Regions from separate parts of the Shewanella psychromarinicola genome, predicted to be linked through region 1. Evidence: riboswitches for the same ligand, from Rfam matches in the RefSeq annotation. Region 1 holds a riboswitch; the other holds the start of a gene.
What was found. A riboswitch is a leader RNA that binds a small molecule or an ion and turns the genes downstream of it on or off. The one in region 1 is predicted to bind thiamine pyrophosphate.
Positions count from the first base shown of each region.

Region 2: linked by a shared signal. The riboswitch ahead of thiC (phosphomethylpyrimidine synthase ThiC) and the one ahead of EGC80_RS14020 (TonB-dependent receptor) in region 1 are both predicted to bind thiamine pyrophosphate.

Region 1 is NZ_CP034073.1:3,185,435-3,190,947, forward strand. It holds gene EGC80_RS13995 (M61 family metallopeptidase) at 1-493, opposite strand, end outside; gene hinT (purine nucleoside phosphoramidase) at 698-1,051, shown strand; gene EGC80_RS14005 (PaaI family thioesterase) at 1,051-1,560, shown strand; gene EGC80_RS14010 (PaaI family thioesterase) at 1,557-2,024, shown strand; gene EGC80_RS14015 (YcfL family protein) at 2,087-2,479, shown strand; TPP riboswitch at 2,605-2,712, shown strand; gene EGC80_RS14020 (TonB-dependent receptor) at 2,770-4,971, shown strand; gene EGC80_RS14025 (hypothetical protein) at 5,025-5,285, shown strand; gene pnuC (nicotinamide riboside transporter PnuC) at 5,291-5,513, shown strand, end outside.
Region 2 is NZ_CP034073.1:3,403,514-3,409,026, forward strand. It holds gene EGC80_RS14960 (TIGR03503 family protein) at 1-1,054, shown strand, start outside; gene EGC80_RS14965 (TonB-dependent receptor) at 1,534-3,675, opposite strand; TPP riboswitch at 3,940-4,039, shown strand; gene thiC (phosphomethylpyrimidine synthase ThiC) at 4,249-5,513, shown strand, end outside.

The DNA of each region.
Region 1 (5,513 bases):
TTAAGTCATCATAGTTTTGTGCGCTAAAATCACCAAAGCCAAATTGATCACCTGTGGTTCTGGTCATGCTGGTGGCCAGAGTCCAATGAGCCAATTCTGTGAGTGCCGGCTTAGCAATAGTGACGCTATGGGGTTGTGGCTCAAGCCCTTTTGCCGCTAAAAACACACTGCTGCCATTAAAGAAACCGTGGTTGGTGTCAAGATGAGCCGTTCTAACGGATAAATCCCAAGCGTAGATTTGGTAACATAAGCTAATATCACTACCTTGGTTGTTTAATTGCCAAGTTTGCTTATCTAATTGAGTGACACTCAGCGGTAGTTGGTTTTCTTTGGCATCGATGTTAATGATATTTTTAGCAAAATCTCGGATCATGTAGCTGCCAGGTAACCATGCCGGTAAATAGAAAACTTGAAATGGGTTTGCGCATGTTAGCGTTAGGGTGACTTCAAATAGGTGTGCTTTGGGATCGATCGCATGAATATGGTAATGCATAAAGAATTCCGAATGAGTAGGTGAGTCACAATCAAAACGATTGAGCTATAATCTACAATGCTGCCAAAAATGCTGACGTTAAGCAAACGAATCGCATTTTGAGTAAAAGATTGGCTATAAACCTAGTTTTTACTGGAGTGATAGATCAAAGAGTTGATAGTATTATCAATAGCAACAATGCAGTTATTTAATGAGGGCACCCAAATGGCCGAAGAAACCATCTTTAGCAAAATTATTCGACGTGAAATTCCAGCTGATATTTTATATCAAGATGAGTTAGTCACTGCATTTCGGGATATTGCACCGCAAGCACCGACCCATATTCTCATCATTCCTAACCATTTAATCAGCACCACTAATGAGGTTAAAGCCTCTGATGAAAAAGCATTAGGGCGGATGATAACGGTTGCATCCAAACTTGCCGATGAAGCGGGGATTGCACAAGACGGTTATCGGTTAATCATGAATTGCAACAAACATGGTGGCCAAGAGGTTTATCATATTCATATGCATCTTTTGGGTGGTAAACCATTAGGCCCAATGCTGAGTTGTGGATAATGAAAATTAACAGTGATTTTTTTCCGTTAACCGAAGTCGCAAGGCGTTTTGTAAACCAATTAGCTCAATGTCGTCGTTTAGGATTAACCGTGCAAGAAGCCAGCGAGCATCATGTGCAGATTGAGTTGCCTTATAGCGAAGATATTATTGGTTATCCAGATACTGGGGTTATCCATGGCGGAGTGATCACCACACTCATTGATACCGCATGCGGCACTGCAGTTGTGTGCGCCATATTGAAAAAATACCAATCGTTAGAATTGTCACCGACGTTGGATTTACGGGTGGATTACATGAAACCTGCTGAACCTCATAAATCGGTTTATGCCTTTGCTGAATGTTACCGGCTCTCATCCACTGTGGCTTTTACCCGTGCGATTGCTTATCAAGACAGTATTGATGAACCTATCGCTCATGCTGTGGGTTCATTTATGCGCATCAGTCCTGAAATGGTCGGTGAAGCGTTTCGCCAAGCGTTAATGGGGAATTTACCTGAGGTTAAATCATGATTGATCAAACCAACGAAAGTACACCGGCGTGTTTAGATGTTCAAGATGTGGTGAAACGCGCCATTGAACTGAACGACTATAGTTATCTACTTGAAAAAGTGCCTTATTCTCAATTTATTGGTATGTCTGTGGCCCGTTTTGGTGATGAAATGGTATTTAGGCTACCGGCCAAAGATGACAATATTGGCAATCCTATTTTGCCCGCTATTCATGGCGGCGTCATTGCTGGGTTTATGGAAATGTCGGCGATTGTACAGTTGATGGTGTTTATGCAGGCCAAGAAAGTACCTAAAATTGTCGATTTCTCAATTGATTATTTACGCGCAGGTTTGCATCAAGATACCTTTGCTGAATGTAAAATTACCCGTCAAGGTCGTCGGGTGGCAAATGTAAGCATGAACTGCTGGCAAACCAACCGAAAGCAACTTATTGCCACAGCACGAGCTCATTTTTTATTGGATTAGCCATGCCTTAAATCTTTATTAAGCCACGGCTTTAATTGCATCGGTTTTGAGAGGGATATTGTATGAAACTAGCTTCATTATGGTTTATCGCGACAACATTGCTATTGAGTGCCTGCGCGCATAATACCGCGGGCATCGCAGTGGATTCTGCGGGGCAAGTGAGGGTTGATAACTCATCGTTTGCTAATGAGGTCGCTGTGGTGGATATTTCAGCTATTATGATCGCTGATTTAATTAAAGCTTCAGCCTTAATTCAAAGTCAATCGAGTACTGACTTGCGCCTACAATATAAATTCACTTGGTTTGATGCCAGTGGATTGACGGTTGAAGATGAAGCAAGCAGTTGGAAGTCGATTAAATTACATGGCAAGCAGCAGTTACAAGTCAGTGCGGTTGCCCCCAATGCGCAAGCGACACGATTTGAGATTTATGTGCGTGAAACCTTCTCTTATTAATATCATCGCGACGTTATTGAAGAGGTTTACGTGATGTGACCAAGCCTGGTAGTTAATAAATTGCATCGTTACGTTATCAAATTGTATTTTTGCGAGTGTAATCATACAGGAGTTAGTTTATAATCGTGATCGCCAAGGGGTGTTCAGTAAAACCTGAACTGAGATGTCTGTATGACAAACCCTTAGAACCTGATCCGGCTTATACCGGCGTAGGAATGGGCCACACTATCGTTAGGTGCACCTCTTATTCTCTACTCTTGCCGGATCTCAAAATAATCATTTGAGGTCCTATGTTCACGATAAATCCTACTACGTTACACCAGACACCCATAGCATTAGCTGTTTTTGCAGCGTTAAGCTCGCCGATTGTTATGGCTAAAACTGCTGATATCGAAAGCGTCACCCCCGAATATGAAAAAATGGAAGTCATTATTGTTAATGCTGATTTTAGTAATATCAGTCTTGATAAAATGCCCTCTAGCGTGACCGTCATTGACGCTCAACAACTTGAAGATGAAGGCGCACAACATTTCGAAGATGTGCTTAACTCTATCGCTAACTTTAATTGGTCCGGCGGCAGCTCTCGTCCTAAATATTTTCAAATTCGCGGCGTTGGTGAGCAAGAACAATATCAAGGCGCACCTAACTCATCAGTTGGTTTTGTGGTCGATGACATCGACTTATCTGGCCTTGGTATGGTGTCGAGCATGTACGACATGCAGCAGGTGGAAGTCTTACGTGGTCCACAAGGCACCCAATATGGTGCCAACGCGTTAGCCGGATTAATTTACTTAAAAAGCAATGACCCCACTGAATCGTTTGAGCATGGTGCAAAAGTCAGCTTAGGTGATGATAATCTTGCTACTCTTTCTGGTTTCAGCTCCGGTCCGCTAAATGATTCAGGCAAATTGCTCTATCGAGTATCGTTAGAGCAACATAACCAAAACGGCTACCGTGACAACCTTTATCTTAATCGCGACGATACCAATGAACGTGACGAGTTAACTGCCAGAGCTAAATTACGTTGGTATGCTACTGACGATCTGCAAGTTGATTTAACCTTGTTACATGCAAATTTTGATAATGGCTATGATGTGTGGACATTGGATAATAATCGCAGCAACACCTTAACCGACCAACCCGGTATCGATACCCAAAAAACCACAGGGGCTGGGATTAAGTTTATTTATACTGGTGTGCAAACATTTGACTTCACCTCGTTAACCTCATTCGCGCAAACCAACCACCATAATGGTTATGATGGCGATTGGGCTAATTCCGATTATTGGGCAAGTAAAGCTTGTACGGCTTATGATGCCGATGGTGTCGTTAATGGTACCGAACCTTGTGTTTATGATTATACCTGGGATAAAGAGGGTGACCGCAAAACCTTAACTCAAGAGTTTCGTCTATCGTCAAAAAATGGCGGACGAATTTGGGCAGATAGCACCGACTGGTTAGTGGGTGTGTATGCGATGAATTTGAAAGAAGATAATGACTTATATTCAGAATACAACACTTATCCAGATGAAGTGCTGCAGTCAAGTTACGATGCGACCAACTATGCAGTATTTGGTCAGTTAGACAGTCATTTAGGCGATGATTATTTATTGTCTACAGGATTACGATTAGAGCGTCGTGATAGTGATTACAGTGACAGTAATAAGGATGGTTTTGCCCCGTCAGAAGATATGTGGGGGGGCCATATTGCATTATCAAAAGTTATTAATGCGGATCATAATGCCTATGTTCGTATCGCCCGGGGTTATAAAGCGGGTGGATTTAATATGACATTACCTGCCCAATTGTCTGACAAGAAAGAGTTCGATACTGAGATCCTATATAACTATGAAGTGGGTTTAAAGTCGAGTTGGTTTGACGGTGAAGTCGATTCTACAGTGGCGCTATTTTATATGGATCGCCAAGATCAACAAGTGGCTGCGTCTTTACAAGACCCTGATAGCCCGCAGCGATTTATTCTTTTTACCGAAAACGCTGGCAGTTCAAAAAACTACGGCGCAGAGCTTGATGCAAAATGGTACTTAACTGAAAATATTGAATTTTATGGTAGCTTTGGTTGGTTGGAAACCGAATATGGCCAATATCAATACAGTGATAAATACGGTTCTACCATTGATTTGTCGGGTCGTGAACTGGCCCATTCTCCTAATGTCACTTACAGTGCGGGCATGACGTATGTCGCTGACTCTGGTTGGTTCGCCAACGTTAATGCCAGTGGTAAAAGCCAGTTTTATTATTCGGACAGCAATGAGTCCCAGTCAGAAGCCTATACCATTTATAACGCACGTCTAGGTTATGAAACGCCGACGTGGTCAGCTTATTTATGGGGCCGCAATTTGTTTGATGAACAATATGGCGTGCGTGGTTTTTACTTTGGCAACGAGCCAGATCAAGACTGGGCAGACAAGCAATACATTCGTTATGGTGATCCGCGCCAATTAGGTGTGACACTAGAAATCCAATTTATGTAATAGCTTATAGCCGCTGTAACCTCGGTTGTAGTGGTTTTTATTAAGGAATAGCAATGAAGTTAACTGCAGAAATCAGCATGTATCCGTTTAATGAAAATTATCTCGATCCGATCCAATGGTTTATCGGCAGAGTGGATAGTTATGACAATATTCAACGAGTCACTAATGCGATGGCAACACAAGTGTGTGGTGAGTATGGCGATGTTATGTCGATGCTAGCCGTTGAAATGCAGGCCGCTCACCAAAAATGGGGCAAGGCCGTTTTTGTGTGTAAATTTATTGGTGGTGAGCTCAACCTTGCTCATAGCGAATAACCACAATGAGTGAGTTACTCTCAACAATACAGCAAGTTTTAGGAGAGGCGTCATTAATGACGTTCTGGGAAGCCATTGCCGTTATGCTGGCACTGGCTTACTTAATTCTTGCTATGCGGACCAATATTTGGTGTTGGTCTGCGGCATTTATTAGCACCGCCATTTATACGGTATTGTTTTGGAATGTGTCTTTGTTAATGGAGTCGGTACTCAATATCTATTATATGG
Region 2 (5,513 bases), 220 kb from region 1:
GATTTATATCGAAAAGCCGATGCCAGGGCCTTGGCAGTTACTCGGTAATGTGGTCCAAGGCTCGACCATCAAAAAAATCTCTAAGTTGGACATTGAGGTACAACCCTTGCCACAACCCCTATATCAAGGGGAAAGGCTGAAAGTGACCGCTAGACTCTTGGGTGATAAGTTAACCATGAGAATGCCGGGTTTAGATTACATGGTTGAGTGGACGGCTCGTTTTACCAGTGAGCGCCTTGCTAGCGATAATAATTTTGCAACAGGAACCATTATTGTTGGCGCGTATCAAGACAATGGTGAAAAGTTAGATGAAGTGCCAGACGATGGTATATTTACCGGTAACCCTAATTTACAACAACCCACCGGCCATTATGTGCTCAATGTCACTGCACGAAATGATGTGTTTGAACGCGAATATGTGATGCCTTTTGAGCTTTCGCCACAACCGATAAACGTTAAAATGGAGCCCAATAGCGACCCATTAAAAGACATATGGCAAATACAATTATCGGTTGATGAATCTGTTGTTTTGTTAGCACAAACTCATTTTGAGTTTGAATTAGTGGGGCCTGCCGGGTTAAAACTGCCGATCACATTGCAAACCGTGACCAGTCCAGATCAAATTTTATATCTACCTAAAGTGACCAAGTTTGGTAGTTATCGGGTTAAAGGTTATGTGGTGTCGACAACAGTCGATGGCCGTGAAATCGTCCTTAATTTACCAGAAATGTTTTTCAATTTAATCGAACCGGCTGCGCCTGCGCCAACAGCCCAAGCGCTGGCTGAAAAAGCGGCCATTCAGACTGCCATTGAAGAACAAGTGGCCAAGGATAATGCCATGTTTTGGATTATTACCATTAACGGGGTACTCTTTTTAGTCGGCGTTGTTGGTTTGGTGGTGTGGCGTAAAAAGCAGACATTGGCAAAGGCGATGGCAGCGGCAGAACAAAGGTTAAACAAAAATCGAGTCGATGAAGATAAGCCCAAAGACAGTATTCTTCAAAGCGTCGACTTAGATGATATTGATTTGAGTATCCCAGACGATAAAACCTAAGCCGCCAACTCGAGTATTGTTTTACCAAATATTAGCGGCTGACAATGGACAATATGTTTTGTGTCTATCTAGCACTCCGTGAAAGGTTAGGACGCTTTATTAGAGATAGTCGGTCTATCACAAGTATCGAAGACAAATGTGTAGTCCCATAAGCTCCGTCAAAATAAGACTAAAATCTCTACATCACGATAGACGTTTTTGCTTTAACACCAACAGCAGCAGTAGCTCAGTTGGGCCCACAATGTGATTTATATTGTTTGGCCCTAATTCCATGAGTGAATTCCATTAGTGAATTCCATTCGTGGTTTTTTCGCTTCATTATTAATGGGCCGCGGTCTGTCACTAAGGGCTCTGCGGGGTCATTCATTTAAAAATCAGTGGCAGATTGGTAATGCTTCAAAAAAGTGTTACTAACGTATGAGGATGCCACGACTTAACCAAACGTAAACTTGATTTTTTTAGCACGCCTCTGGTGTCAATTAGAATGCGAAACTAACATTGAGCTCCAATGAGCGGCCTGCACCGGCTATTGGTTCAAAGCCGTTACTGCTGTCTGCTTTGTATTGTGCAACACTGACACCGCCCAGCGGCAATTGATAATAGTCATCGAGTAGGTTGTTCACTGCGATGGTCATTGTCACATCTTGCCATTGAATACTGCTGCTTAAGTTAAGCCGTGAGTAACAGTCTGTTGAGTTTTCTAAACGCTGACTATCAACGCGATCTTTGCTTGCAACCCATTGCCAGCTAACACTATTTTGCCAATCCCCCCGTTCTTGCTGTAAAGCCAACTCAGTTTGCAAAGGCTTTATTTGATATAAGGGCTCGTTACTGTCATTTCTTTCCCCGCGAGTCGCACTGACATTAGCGACCATTAGCCACTTACCACTGCTGTTTTCTGCTAGTTGATATTCAGCATCCATACGTGCGCCAAACAGGGTGGCGTCAACATTGGCAAATTGTAAAATATTACGCCGAGTATTGGCCATTGTGGTTTTGTTAAAATGACCTACCACATCGGCATCGATATAGTCTTTAATGGTGCTATACCAGGCGGTTGCACTAAAAGCTAAATCGTCTTGTACCAGCTTGTATGCTGCACTTAAGGTATGTGCCGTTTCGGCGCTAAGATCAGGATTACCAATATAGCCATTTGCATCACCGTACCAACCAATCATAGTCGTGGCCATGGTGCTTTGACCCCAGCTATAGCGTTCATATAAATTAGGCGCGCGGCTCTTTCTCGCTAAGCCTAATTCAATGACTTCGGTATCACTCAATTGATAACGCGCAAGCAGGGTAGCGTCGATAATATTGTCATTGCGCTTACGATAAAGGTCATTGAACTCGTTAGCTGCGGTAGCATTCACATTTGTCATGCCCATCATGCTCATGGTGTTGTAGGGTTGTACTTCACCTGTGCTTGTTGACACATATTCATAGCGTACACCAGCCGACAGCCACCAACGACGATTTAAGGTTTGCTGCCATTCACCATAAAGAGCTGCGCGTTGACGCTTGCCGTCATTAATATTGATATAATCATTGGGCCCCATCATGGTAGAACCATTAATAGCAGGCCAAGTATCATCAAGTTGATAAACATAATATTCTTGCCCAATCAGCAAGGTACTGTCTGAACTTATGGGTAATAGCCAATGCAGTTGGTAGCTGTAATCTTTACCTGTGGTTTCCATTGGCATCATGCCGATTTTTTCGTCAGTAAAAAATCCCATTTCATGTTCAACACTGTGCCAATTGACTTGGGACGTGAACAGACCTTCGTTATCGAGTTGCAATTGATAGCGGGCTAAAGCGCCATAACTGTCATTGTTAGTCATGTCCATATATTGGTTGGCAAAACCTTGATAAGGAATATGCTGATGTGTGAGTTTAATGGCAATTTGTTGGCTATCGTCTTGCCAAGCTGCGGTTAAGGCATGATTTTGTGATTGGTATAGCGTGTCTAATACTTTATCGCCATGACCATCGGTATAGCTGTTTGCATCTTCAAATGAGCCTTGATAACTAACACTGAGTTCTTTGCTTGCTAGGGTCGCATTGACACCAGCTAAAAAGGCGTCGCTAGCGCTGCGATAACCTGCAGCCACATTACCGCTGTGCCATGTGACCGTATCGCTATTCGCAAAAATGGGATTTAAGCTACTGATTTTTATCACACCGGCAATATTATCGCCGCCAGCACTGACAGGAGATACCCCCGCGACCACCTGCGCAGAACTGATTTGATTTGCAGACACATAGGAGAGCGGCGGATTCATGTGATTGGCACATGATGCGGTAATGTCGCTGCCATCAATAAGTATCTTAATGCGATCGCCCATCATGCCATTTAAAATAGGTAAGGCTGATACGCCACCGGCTTGTGAAAAATCGACGCCTTGTTTTTTGAGTAGATTTTCTGCTGAGCCTAACAGGTCTTTATGTGCAGTTTGTTGTCCGTGTACCGTGACGTGTTCAATGCGAGAGCTATCTTGTGCAGTGTACTGCTTAGCTATCACTTGTGGCGTAATGGCAACACTGATCGCCAATGCGATTGATGAGTAAAGCCAAGGAGTATTGCTTAATACATTAAGTGTTTGCTCAGTCGATTTTGTCAAAACGATCACCTTTTTCGGTCAAGGATATGTACCATTGATGAATGCTATTAATGGTACATATGAGATTTGAAAAAATTATAACCTGCTAATAAACTTAATAAATGCGGCATATTGTCGCACCTTTGTTTAAACTTGCGTCATAGGATGAGTTAATATTTTAATGACACATGAGTCAGGCTATCCACTACGCCGATAAGTGATGATATTGGTACTATTTACACATTAAGGTCTTGTTATTTTGATACAAGCTTGCTTATACTGGCGGACATCTTGTCGGAGTGCCATTATGGCTGAGACCGTTTATTCGGGATCCGTTGAACCTGATCAGGCTAGAACCTGCGAAGGAAACAAGCGTAATAATCATGATTATTGAGGAAGATAAATAAAGTATTAACAACAGAATAAGTGATGCTTAATCCCGGGTCTATTTATCGGTTTTGATATCCTGTTAGGTTATTATTTTACTATTTTTTACATATGATTATTAACGTGAACAATAGCGTTTGTATTGTTCACTGCTGCTATCAACACCTCTCCAGACAAGCAACTCTACTCTTAATAATGAGGTTGCTAATGTCAAATCCAAACCGTCGTCAAACTCGAGCTAACGCTCAACAATTTATAGATACCCTTAAACCGTTACAACACCCTAATTCTGAAAAAGTCTATTTACCCGGCAGCCGCGCGGACATTAATGTTGCTATGCGCCAAGTTAATCAATCTGATACCGTGATGGGTGGCAGCGATGCCGAGCCCATCAAGCAAGCTAATCCGCCTATTATGGTGTACGACTGTGCCGGTGCTTATTCTGATCCCCGAGCCAATATCAACGTCTGCCAAGGTTTGGCTAAAATTCGCCAAGCTTGGATTGATGAACGTGCTGACACCGAACAATTATCCGCAGCAAGTTCTGGTTTTACGCAGCAAAGACTCGCCGACGATGGTGTAGACCATTTACGTTTTGATGCTCTTGTTGCCCCGAAACGCGCTAAAACAGGCAAATGTGTGACCCAAATGCACTATGCTCGCCAAGGCATTATCACCCCAGAAATGGAGTATATTGCCATTCGTGAAAACATGGCTCGCAGTGAGGTTACAGACAGTGTACTGACTCAAAAAGCACCTGGGGAAGCTTTTGGCGCGCATATCGGCCAGTTAATTACCCCTGAATTTGTTCGCGATGAAGTGGCTCGAGGTCGAGCGATTATTCCGCTTAATATTAATCACCCAGAAACTGAACCTATGATTATTGGGCGTAACTTTTTGGTTAAAGTGAATGCCAATATTGGCAATTCAGCAGTGACATCTTCAATTGAAGAAGAAGTTGAAAAACTGGTGTGGTCCACTCGTTGGGGCGCAGATACGGTAATGGACTTATCGACAGGGCGCTATATTCATGAAACGCGTGAATGGCTTATTCGTAATTCTCCAGTGCCTATTGGCACAGTCCCCATTTATCAAGCATTAGAAAAGGTTAATGGGGTTGCTGAAGATCTTAATTGGTCAGTGTTTAGAGATACCTTAATTGAACAAGCTGAGCAGGGAGTGGATTATTTTACTATCCACGCCGGCGTGTTATTGCGTTATGTGCCGATGACGGCTAAACGCTTAACCGGTATTGTGTCGCGTGGCGGTTCTATTATGGCTAAGTGGTGTTTAAGCCACCATAAAGAAAGTTTCTTATATGAACATTTTCGCGATATTTGCCAAATTTGTGCTCAATATGATGTGTCGTTGTCATTAGGCGATGGCATGCGCCCCGGCTCTATTGCCGATGCCAATGATGAAGCCCAATTTGCAGAATTAGCAACCCTAGGTGAGTTAGTTAAAATTGCATG